Regions from separate parts of the Streptomyces sp. NPDC102514 genome, predicted to be linked through region 2. Evidence: riboswitches for the same ligand, from Rfam matches in the RefSeq annotation. Region 2 holds a riboswitch; the other holds the start of a gene.
The links. Region 2 has a riboswitch for glycine ahead of gcvP (aminomethyl-transferring glycine dehydrogenase). Riboswitches for the same ligand answer to the same signal wherever they lie in the genome.
Positions count from the first base shown of each region.

Region 1: linked by a shared signal. The riboswitch ahead of gcvT (glycine cleavage system aminomethyltransferase GcvT) and the one ahead of gcvP (aminomethyl-transferring glycine dehydrogenase) in region 2 are both predicted to bind glycine.

Region 1 covers NZ_JBVJLW010000012.1:322,760-327,502, reverse strand. The annotation lists gene glyA (serine hydroxymethyltransferase) at 24-1,286, opposite strand; gene gcvH (glycine cleavage system protein GcvH) at 1,317-1,694, opposite strand; gene gcvT (glycine cleavage system aminomethyltransferase GcvT) at 1,822-2,949, opposite strand; glycine riboswitch at 3,113-3,229, opposite strand; gene ACZ60E_RS28925 (AAA family ATPase) at 3,424-4,110, shown strand; gene ACZ60E_RS28920 (enhanced serine sensitivity protein SseB) at 4,161-4,743, shown strand, end outside.
Region 2 covers NZ_JBVJLW010000028.1:60,914-65,656, reverse strand. The annotation lists gene ACZ60E_RS42330 (DNA polymerase IV) at 1-843, shown strand, start outside; gene ACZ60E_RS42325 (PRC-barrel domain-containing protein) at 1,089-1,463, opposite strand; glycine riboswitch at 1,568-1,663, shown strand; gene gcvP (aminomethyl-transferring glycine dehydrogenase) at 1,848-4,733, shown strand.

The DNA of each region.
Region 1 (4,743 bases), on a different contig from region 2:
GCGCGGTACCCCGCGAAACGGAACTACTTGCCCAGACCGGGGTACAGCGGGTGCTTCTCGGCCAGGGCGGTCACCCGGGCCTTGAGCGCCGCCGCGTCGAAGACCGGCTTCAGGGTCTCGGCGATGACGTCCGCGACCTCGGTGAAGTCCTCGGCGGTGAAGCCGCGGGTCGCGAGCGCGGGCGTACCGATCCGCAGGCCCGAGGTGACCATCGGCGGCCGGGGGTCGTTCGGGACGGCGTTGCGGTTGACCGTGATGCCGACCTCGTGGAGGCGGTCCTCGGCCTGCTGTCCATCCAGCTCGGACTCGCGCAGGTCGACCAGGATCAGGTGCACGTCCGTGCCGCCGGAGAGCACGTTCACCCCGGCCTCGCGGGCGTCGGGCGCCGTCAGCCGCTCGGCGAGGATGCGCGCGCCGTCGATCGTGCGCTGCTGGCGCTCCTTGAACTCCTCCGTGGCGGCGACCTTGAAGGAGACCGCCTTGGCCGCGATCACGTGCTCCAGGGGGCCGCCCTGGAAGCCCGGGAAGACGGACGAGTTCAGCTTCTTCGCGAAGGCCTTCCTGGCGAGGATGATCCCGCCGCGGGGCCCGCCGAGCGTCTTGTGCGTGGTGGAGGTGACCACGTCCGCGTACTCCACCGGGTTCGGGTGGAGGCCGGCCGCGACGAGGCCCGCGAAGTGCGCCATGTCGACCCACAGGTGGGCCTCGACCTCGTCCGCGATGCGGCGGAACTCGGCGAAGTCCAGCTGGCGGGGGTACGCCGACCAGCCCGCGATGATCACCTTGGGGCGGTTCCCCTTGGCGAGCCGCTCGACCTCGGCCATGTCGACCAGGCCGGCGCCGTCCACGTGGTACGCGACCACGTTGAACTGCTTGCCGGAGAAGTTCAGCCGCATCCCGTGGGTCAGGTGACCGCCGTGGGCGAGGTCCAGGCCGAGGATGGTGTCGCCGGGCTGGGCCAGCGCGAAGAGCGCGGCCTGGTTGGCGGAGGCGCCCGAGTGCGGCTGCACGTTGGCGTACTCGGCGCCGAACAGCTCCTTGACCCGGTCGATCGCGATCTGTTCGGCGACGTCGACGTGCTCGCAGCCGCCGTAGTAGCGGCGGCCGGGGTAGCCCTCGGCGTACTTGTTGGTGAGGACCGAGCCCTGGGCCTCCATGACCGCGACCGGGGCGAAGTTCTCCGAGGCGATCATCTCAAGGGTGGACTGCTGACGGTTCAGCTCGGCGTCGAGGGCGGCGGCGACGTCCGGGTCGAGTTCGTGCAGGGGCGTGTTCAGAAGCGACATCGGTCTGGGGTCCTTAGCGAGGAGCCGGAATCAGGAGCCGGAGAATTCGGTGTACTCGGCGGCGGAGAGCAGGTCCTTCGGCTCGTCCGTCACCCGTACCTTGAAGAGCCAGCCACCCTCGAAGGGAGCGGTGTTCACCAGCGCGGGGTCGTCCACGACATCCTGGTTGATCTCGGTGATCTCACCGGTGACGGGTGAGTACAGGTCGCTCACCGACTTGGTCGACTCCAGCTCGCCGCAGGTCTCGCCCGCGGTCACCGCGGCACCGACCTCGGGGAGCTGGACGTACACCACGTCGCCGAGCGCGTTGGCCGCGTGCTCCGTGATGCCGACCGTCGAGACGCCGTCCTCGGCGCCCGACAGCCACTCGTGCTCCTTGCTGTAGCGCAGCTCTTGGGGGTTGCTCATGGCCTGAATTCTCCTGTACGCGGGTGAGTGCTGATGCAGGGGGAGTACGGGTGAGCTGGGCGGATGTGCCCAGGATCACGTGTGGCGCCTGCGGACCGGCGTCACGTGCGGTGCGTGCGGACCAGTGTCACTTCTGGCGCTTGTAGAACGGCAGTGCCACGACCTCGTACGGTTCGTGGCTGCCCCGGATGTCCACGCCGACACCGGCGGTGCCGGGCGCGGAGTGCTCCGCGTCGACGTACGCCATCGCGATCGGCCTGCCGAGCGTCGGGGAGGGCGCGCCGGAGGTGACCTCGCCGATGACCTTGCCGCCGGCGACGACGGGGTAGCCGGCGCGCGGGACGCGGCGGCCCTCGGCGGCCAGGCCGACCAGGACGCGCGGGGGCGTCGACTCGGCGCGGGCGGCGGCCTCGGACAGCGCCTCGCGGCCCACGAAGTCGCCCTCCTTCTCGAACTTCACGACCCGGCCGAGCCCCGCGTCGAACGGCGTGAGCGAGGTGCTCAGCTCATGCCCGTACAGCGGCATGCCGGCCTCCAGGCGCAGGGTGTCCCGGCAGGAGAGCCCGCAGGGGGCGAGTCCGGCCGCGGCTCCCGCGTCGGTCAGCGCCTGCCACAGCTTCCCGGCGTCGGCCGGGGCCACGAACAGCTCGAAGCCGTCCTCGCCGGTGTAGCCGGTGCGCGCGATCAGCGCGGGGACGCCCGCGACCGTGCCGGGCAGGCCCGCGTAGTACTTCAGGCCGTCCAGGTCGGCGTCGGTGAGGGACTTCAGGATGCCGGGGGACTCGGGGCCCTGGATCGCGAGCAGCGCGTACGCGTCCCGGTCGTCGCGGACCTCGGCGTCGAAGCCCTCGGCGCGCTCCGTGAGGGCGTCCAGGACCACCTGGGCGTTGGAGGCGTTGGCCACGACCATGTACTCGGTGTCGGCGAGGCGGTAGACGATCAGGTCGTCGAGGATGCCGCCGTCGGCCCGGCAGATCATCGTGTAGCGGGCCCGGCCGGTCTTCACGCCGCCGATGTTGCCGACCAGCGCGAAGTCCAGCAGCGCGGCGGCCTGCGGTCCGCTCACGGTGATCTCGCCCATGTGCGAGAGGTCGAAGAGCCCGGCCCGGGTCCGGACGGCGACGTGCTCGTCGCGCTCGGAGCCGTACCGCAGGGGCATGTCCCAGCCCGCGAAGTCGGTCATGGTCGCGCCCAGCGAGCGGTGCAGGGCATCGAGGGCGGTGCGGCGGGGTTCGACGGGGGTGTTGCTGCTCATCGGCGGGGCTCCCAAGGCATGACGGCGAGGTCGTTCCTCCCCATCTGTCATCGGAACCTGAGAGGTTCGCCGTGACCCGCCGCCGAACACGGGGGTCACTGACTTGCACCTTGGGTGGGGCCTACGCCCTGACGGTCAGGGGCGGCCCGCTTTTCAGATGTGCCTCGTCCGTGCGGTATCGGGGGCCTGAGAGATTCAAGGGAGGGACTTGCTCCTTCGGCGCCCGGGCACTCGTACACCTGCGTGTACGTGTTTCCCGGAACTCTCCCGCGCGGATTCAAGCGGCCGGTATGCAGTTGGCGGGCACATCATTGCACGCCCCCGGCTCCGGCAGGGGGCCGCGCGGGGTCAGGACGGGGTGGCCAGGGTGTTCACAGTGATCTGTGACGGGGCTGTGGCAGGACAAGAACAGAAACAGGGGGACCAGCGCATTACCTTCTCTTTACACTCGACGGAGATGGGTCTGCCGACCCCATGGGGAGGACGATCAGGGTGAACAGGACCACGGCGTACGCGACCAGTTCGGGCATCGCGCTGCCCAAGCAGCCACCTGCGCCGGCCAGGGAGGCGTGCGACCCGCTGGTGACCCCCGTCGTCCGCGACCTGCGGGCGCGCTCGGGCCACAGCCCGCACGGTCTGCGCTTCGGGGCGGCCGATCTGGTGGTGGTCACGGGCCTGCCGGGCAGCGGCAAATCGACCCTGATGCGCCGGGCGGTGACCGGCCGCCTCATCGACTCCCAGGACACCCGCGACCGCTGGGACGAGCGCCTGGCCCGTTTCCTGCCGTACGCGGTCTACCGGCCCCTCGTCCGCGCCGCGCACTACGCGGGCCTGCGCCGGGCCCTGCGCTCCGGGGAGGGCGTCGTCGTCCACGACTGCGGTACGCAGGCCTGGGTGCGTGACTGGCTCGCCCGGGACGCCCGCCGTCGCGGCGGCACCCTGCACCTGCTGCTCCTCGACGTCGACCCCGGCACGGCCCTCGACGGCCAGCGCGAACGCGGCCGGGGCGTCTCGCGGTACGCGTTCGCGCGCCACCGCGGCGCGGTCGCCCGGCTGCTGCGCTCGGTGGAGAAGGGCGACCTCCCCGACGGCTGCGGTTCCGCGGTGCTCGTCGACCGTGCCGCGGCGGACGTGCTGCGCCGCATCGATTTCGGCGACTGAGGACGACTAACCTCGGCCATCGCACACGGCGGTTGGAGCAGGCGGTAGAGATGGACTTCCCGGCACAGGACATTCCGGCACACGCGCACCCCCACATGGGCTGGCCCGGCAACGAGGTGGAGGAGGTGCTCGCCGCCTCCCTGGGGCTCCCTCCGTCCCCCTCGACGGGGGCCCGGGTCGTGGAGACCCTCGGGCGCGGCTTCGTCTGGGTGCCGCTGCCCGAGGGCGGCGGCCCGCACAGCGGCCCGCTCGCCCTGCCCACGATCGAGCTCGGCGGACAGGCGTACGTGCCGGTCTTCACCTCGGAGCAGCAGTTCCGCCAGGTCGTCGGCGACCGCATGGCGTACACCGTGGCGCCCGCCGTGGAGTTCGCGCGCGGGCTGCCGCCCCAGGTGGGCATCGCGCTGAACCCGGACGGCACGGTCGGGATGCCGGTGCCCCCGCTCGCCGTCGCCGAGCTGTGCCGGGCCGGCCGGACCGAACTGGACGGGCCCGCGAGCGGCGGCCGGGTCCGGCTGTTCCAGCCCGACTGGCAGGACGACCCGGTGGACTTCCTGGCCGCGGCCTCGGCGGAGTTCGACGCGACCGGCGTGGTGGCGAGCGCCCGGCGCTGTCTGGCGAGCATCGAGGGCG
Region 2 (4,743 bases):
CGGGGCGGGATCAGCACGGTCGGGGAGATCGCGGAGGCGGGCGAGGACGAGCTCGTACGGCTCCTGGGGAAGGCCCACGGGCTCGGCCTGTACGCGATGGCGCTGGCGCGCGACGAGCGGCCCGTGGTGGCCGAACGGGACACCAAGTCGGTCTCCGTCGAGGACACGTACGACGTGGACATCCACGACCGGGTGCGGGTGCGCATGGAGGTGCAGCGGCTTGCGGACCGGTGCGTTCAGCGGTTGCGGGGGGCGCATCTGTCCGGGCGGACCATCGTGCTGAAGGTGCGGCGGTACGACTTCTCGACGCTGACGCGGTCCGAGACGTTGCGGGGGCCCACGGACGATCCCGGGGTGGTGCGGGAGGCTGCCGCGCGGCTGCTGGAGGCGGTGGACACCACCGGGGGTGTGCGGTTGCTGGGGGTGGGGGTGACCGGGCTTGCCGACTACACGCAGGAGGATCTTTTCGCGCAGGCGCAGGCCGCTGCCGCGGGGGTGGAGGATGTGGCGTCGGGGGAGCTGCCGGAGGAGGCCGGGGCGGGCGCTGTCGGCGCCGGCGTTTCCGTCGAGGAGTCCGCGGTGGCTGGGCCCGCGGAGCGGGTGTGGCGGGCGGGGCACGATGTACGGCATGTCGAGTTCGGGCACGGGTGGGTGCAGGGGAGTGGGCTGGGGAGGGTGACTGTGCGGTTCGAGACGCCGGGGTCCGTGCCGGGGCGGGTGAAGACGTTTCGGGTTGACGATCCTGGGTTGGAGTCGGCGGAGCCGTTGCCTTTGGTTGAGGGGTTGCCTGTGGGGCCTGCGGGGGGTTCGGGGCGTGGGGAGGGGGGTGGGGGTGCGTTGTGAGGGTGCGGGTTCGTTGTGGCTGGCCGCGCCGTTCCCCGCGCCCCTAAAAGCAAAAGACTGCGCCGTTCCCCGCGCCCCTGAGTGGGCGGGATCGCGTCGTTGCCTGCGGCCCCGTCAAGGCAAAAGATTGCGCCGTTCCCCGCGCCCCTGAAGAACCAGAAGACTGCGCCGTTCCCCGCGTCCCTGGAGAGCCATGGGATTGCGTCGTTCCGCGCGCCTCTGCTCTGAAGAACTCGAAGCGGGTTTCAGGTGGGGTCGTCCGTGTTGGCCAGGTGGCCGAAGTCTCGGTCTGGGAAGGGGGGTGCTGGGGATACGTCCAGGCCGTAGTGGTGGTAGAGCTGCAGTTCTTGTTCGGGGGAGAGGTGGCGGCCCACGCCGAAGTCGGGGGCGTCCTTGATCAGGGAGCGTTCGAAGGGGACGTGCAGGGACTCGGCGATCACTTCGCTGGGCTCCAGGGGGACGAAGGCGTCCCGGCTGAACAGCCCGGTGCGTATCGCCGCCCACTCCGGTGCGCCGGTCGCGTCGTCGAGGTAAACCTCGTCCACGGTGCCGATCCTCGTGCCGTTGCGGTCGAACGCCTTGCGGCCTATCAGGTTGCGCGGATCGATGTCGGTCTGCACGGGCCCTCCAGCTGCTCGCAACTCATCCGTAAGCACTACGAAAGAGCACTTTGAGGTGGGCGGCCACTTGAGGGAACCCCGCTGGTAGGCTGGGCGACGGCTGCTGACCCCGTGCGGGAGAGTCCTCCAGGCTTCATCGGAGGCGCCGAAGGAGCAAATCCTCCCCGGAATCTCTCAGGCACACGTACCGCATGGACGAGGTCACTCTGGAAAGCAGAGGGGTGTTCGAGTATTCGACGGGCTCCGCTCTCACCGACGGTGAAAGCCGGTGCGCCTTCATGGCGGGCCGGTGAAGCTCTCAGGTTGAGATGACAGAGGGGGAGGCCGTTCGGGCACCCACACAGTGGTGCCCCTCGAAGGTCGTCAGACCAGGAGGCCTCCGCAATGACCGTCCACCGTATTCCGCTCTCCGAGCTCGAACAGGGAATCCCCTTCGAGCAGCGTCACATCGGGCCCGACTCCGAGGCCCGCGCCAAGATGCTCGCGCAGGTGGGGTACGGCTCGCTCGACGAGCTGACGGCCGCCGCGGTGCCGGATGTGATCAAGAACGCCGACGCGCTCGAACTGCCGGGCGCCCGCACCGAGGCCGAGGTGCAGGCCGAGCTGCGTTCCCTCGCGGATCGCAACCAGGTGCTGGACTCGATGATCGGGCTCGGTTACTACGGGACGTTCACGCCGCCCGTCATCCTGCGCAACGTGATGGAGAGTCCGGCCTGGTACACGGCCTACACGCCGTATCAGCCGGAGATCTCGCAAGGGCGGCTGGAAGCCCTGCTGAACTTCCAGACCGTGGTGGCCGAGCTGACCGGACTGCCGACCTCCGGGGCCTCGCTGCTCGACGAGGGCACGGCCGCCGCCGAGGCCATGGCGCTGTCGCGGCGCATGGGGAAGAACAAGAAGGGCCTCTTCCTGATCGACGCGGACACCATGCCGCAGACGATCGCGGTGATAGAGACCCGCGCCGAGCCCACCGGCGTCGAGGTCGTCGTCGCCGACCTCAGCGACGGCATCCCCGCGGGGCTGGCCGGGCGTGAGATCAACGGCGTACTCCTGCAGTACCCCGGCGCCTCCGGTGCCGTGCGGGACCTGGGGCCCGTCGTCGAGCAGGCGCACGAGCTGGGCGCGGTCGTCACCGTCGCCGCCGACCTGCTCGCCCTGACGCTGCTCACCTCGCCCGGCGAGCTGGGCGCCGACATCGCCGTCGGTACGACACAGCGCTTCGGTGTGCCGATGGGCTTCGGCGGGCCGCACGCCGGATACATGGCCGTACGGGAGAAGTTCGCGCGCAGCCTGCCCGGCCGGCTCGTCGGTGTCTCCGTGGACGCGGACGGCAACAAGGCGTACCGCCTGGCCCTGCAGACGCGTGAGCAGCACATCCGCCGGGAGAAGGCGACCAGCAACATCTGCACGGCTCAGGTGCTGCTCGCGGTGATGGCGGGGATGTACGCCGTCTACCACGGTCCCGAGGGGCTGAAGGGCATCGCCCGGCGTACCCACCGGTACGCCACGATCCTTGCCGCCGGTCTGCGGGCGGGCGGGGTCGAGGTCGTCCACGAGGCGTACTTCGACACCCTCACCGTGCGGGTGCCGGGCCGGGCGGCCGAGGTGCTCGCCGCCGCCCGCCAGGGCGGGGTCAACCTCCACCTGGTGGACGCGGACCACCTCTCCCTGTCCTGCGACGAGACGACCACGCGGGCCCAACTGGGCGTCGTCTGGTCGGCGTTCGGCGTCGACGGCGATGTGGCCGCGCTCGACGGGACCGCCGAGGACACGCTGCCGGCCCCGCTGCTGCGCACCGACGAGTACCTCACGCACCCGGTCTTCCACCTGTACCGCTCGGAGACGGCGATGCTGCGCTACCTGCGCCGTCTCGCCGACCGCGACTACGCGCTCGACCGCGGCATGATCCCGCTCGGCTCGTGCACCATGAAGCTCAACGCGACCACCGAGATGGAGCCGGTCACCTGGCCCGAGTTCGGGCAGCTGCACCCCTTCGCGCCCGCCGAGCAGGCGCAGGGCTACCTCACGCTCATCCGTGAGCTGGAGGAGCGCCTCGCCGAGGTGACGGGCTACGACAACGTGTCGCTCCAGCCCAACGCCGGTTCGCAGGGCGAACTGGCCGGTCTGCTGGCCGTCCGCGGCTACCACCGGGCCAACGGCGACGAGCAGCGCACGGTCTGCCTCATCCCGTCGTCCGCGCACGGCACGAACGCCGCCAGCGCCGTGATGGCCGGGATGAAGGTCGTCGTCGTGAAGACCGCCGAGGACGGCGAGATCGACGTCGCGGACCTGCGGGCCAAGATCGAGCAGCACCGTGACGAGCTGTCCGTCCTGATGATCACGTACCCCTCGACCCATGGGGTGTTCGAGGAGCACGTCGCCGACATCTGCGCCCAGGTGCACGAGGCGGGCGGGCAGGTCTACGTGGACGGCGCCAACCTCAACGCGCTGGTGGGGCTCGCCAAGCCGGGGCACTTCGGCGGCGACGTCTCGCACCTCAACCTGCACAAGACCTTCTGCATCCCGCACGGCGGCGGCGGTCCGGGCGTCGGCCCGGTCGGAGTGCGCGCGCACCTGGCGCCGTACCTGCCGAACCACCCGCTGCAGCCCGCCGCGGGGCCGGAGACGGGCGTGGGCCCGGTCTCCGCTGCTCCCTGGGGCTCCGCGGGCATCCTGCCCATCTCCTGGGCGTACGTCAGGCTCATGGGCGGGGAAGGGCTCAAGCGGGCCACGCAGGTCGCCGTGCTCAGCGCCAACTACGTGGCCAAGCGCCTTGAGCCGCACTTCCCGGTCCTCTACACCGGTCCCGGCGGGCTCGTGGCGCACGAGTGCATCATCGACCTGCGGCCGCTCACCAAGGCGACCGGTGTGAGCGTCGACGACATCGCCAAGCGGCTCATCGACTACGGGTTCCACGCGCCGACGATGTCGTTCCCGGTGGCCGGCACGCTGATGATCGAGCCCACCGAGAGCGAGGACCTGGCCGAACTCGACCGGTTCTGCGACGCGATGATCGCCGTTCGCGCGGAGATCGAGAAGGTCGGCTCGGGCGAGTGGGCGGCGGACGACAACCCGCTGCGCAACGCCCCGCACACGGCCGCCGCCCTCGGCGACACGTGGGAGCACGGGTACAGCCGCGAGGAGGCCGTGTTCCCGGCCGGGGTCTCGGCCGCCGACAAGTACTGGCCGCCGGTGCGGCGGATCGACCAGGCGTACGGCGACCGGAACCTGGTCTGTTCCTGCCCGCCGCTGGACGCCTACGAGGACTGATCACGCACCG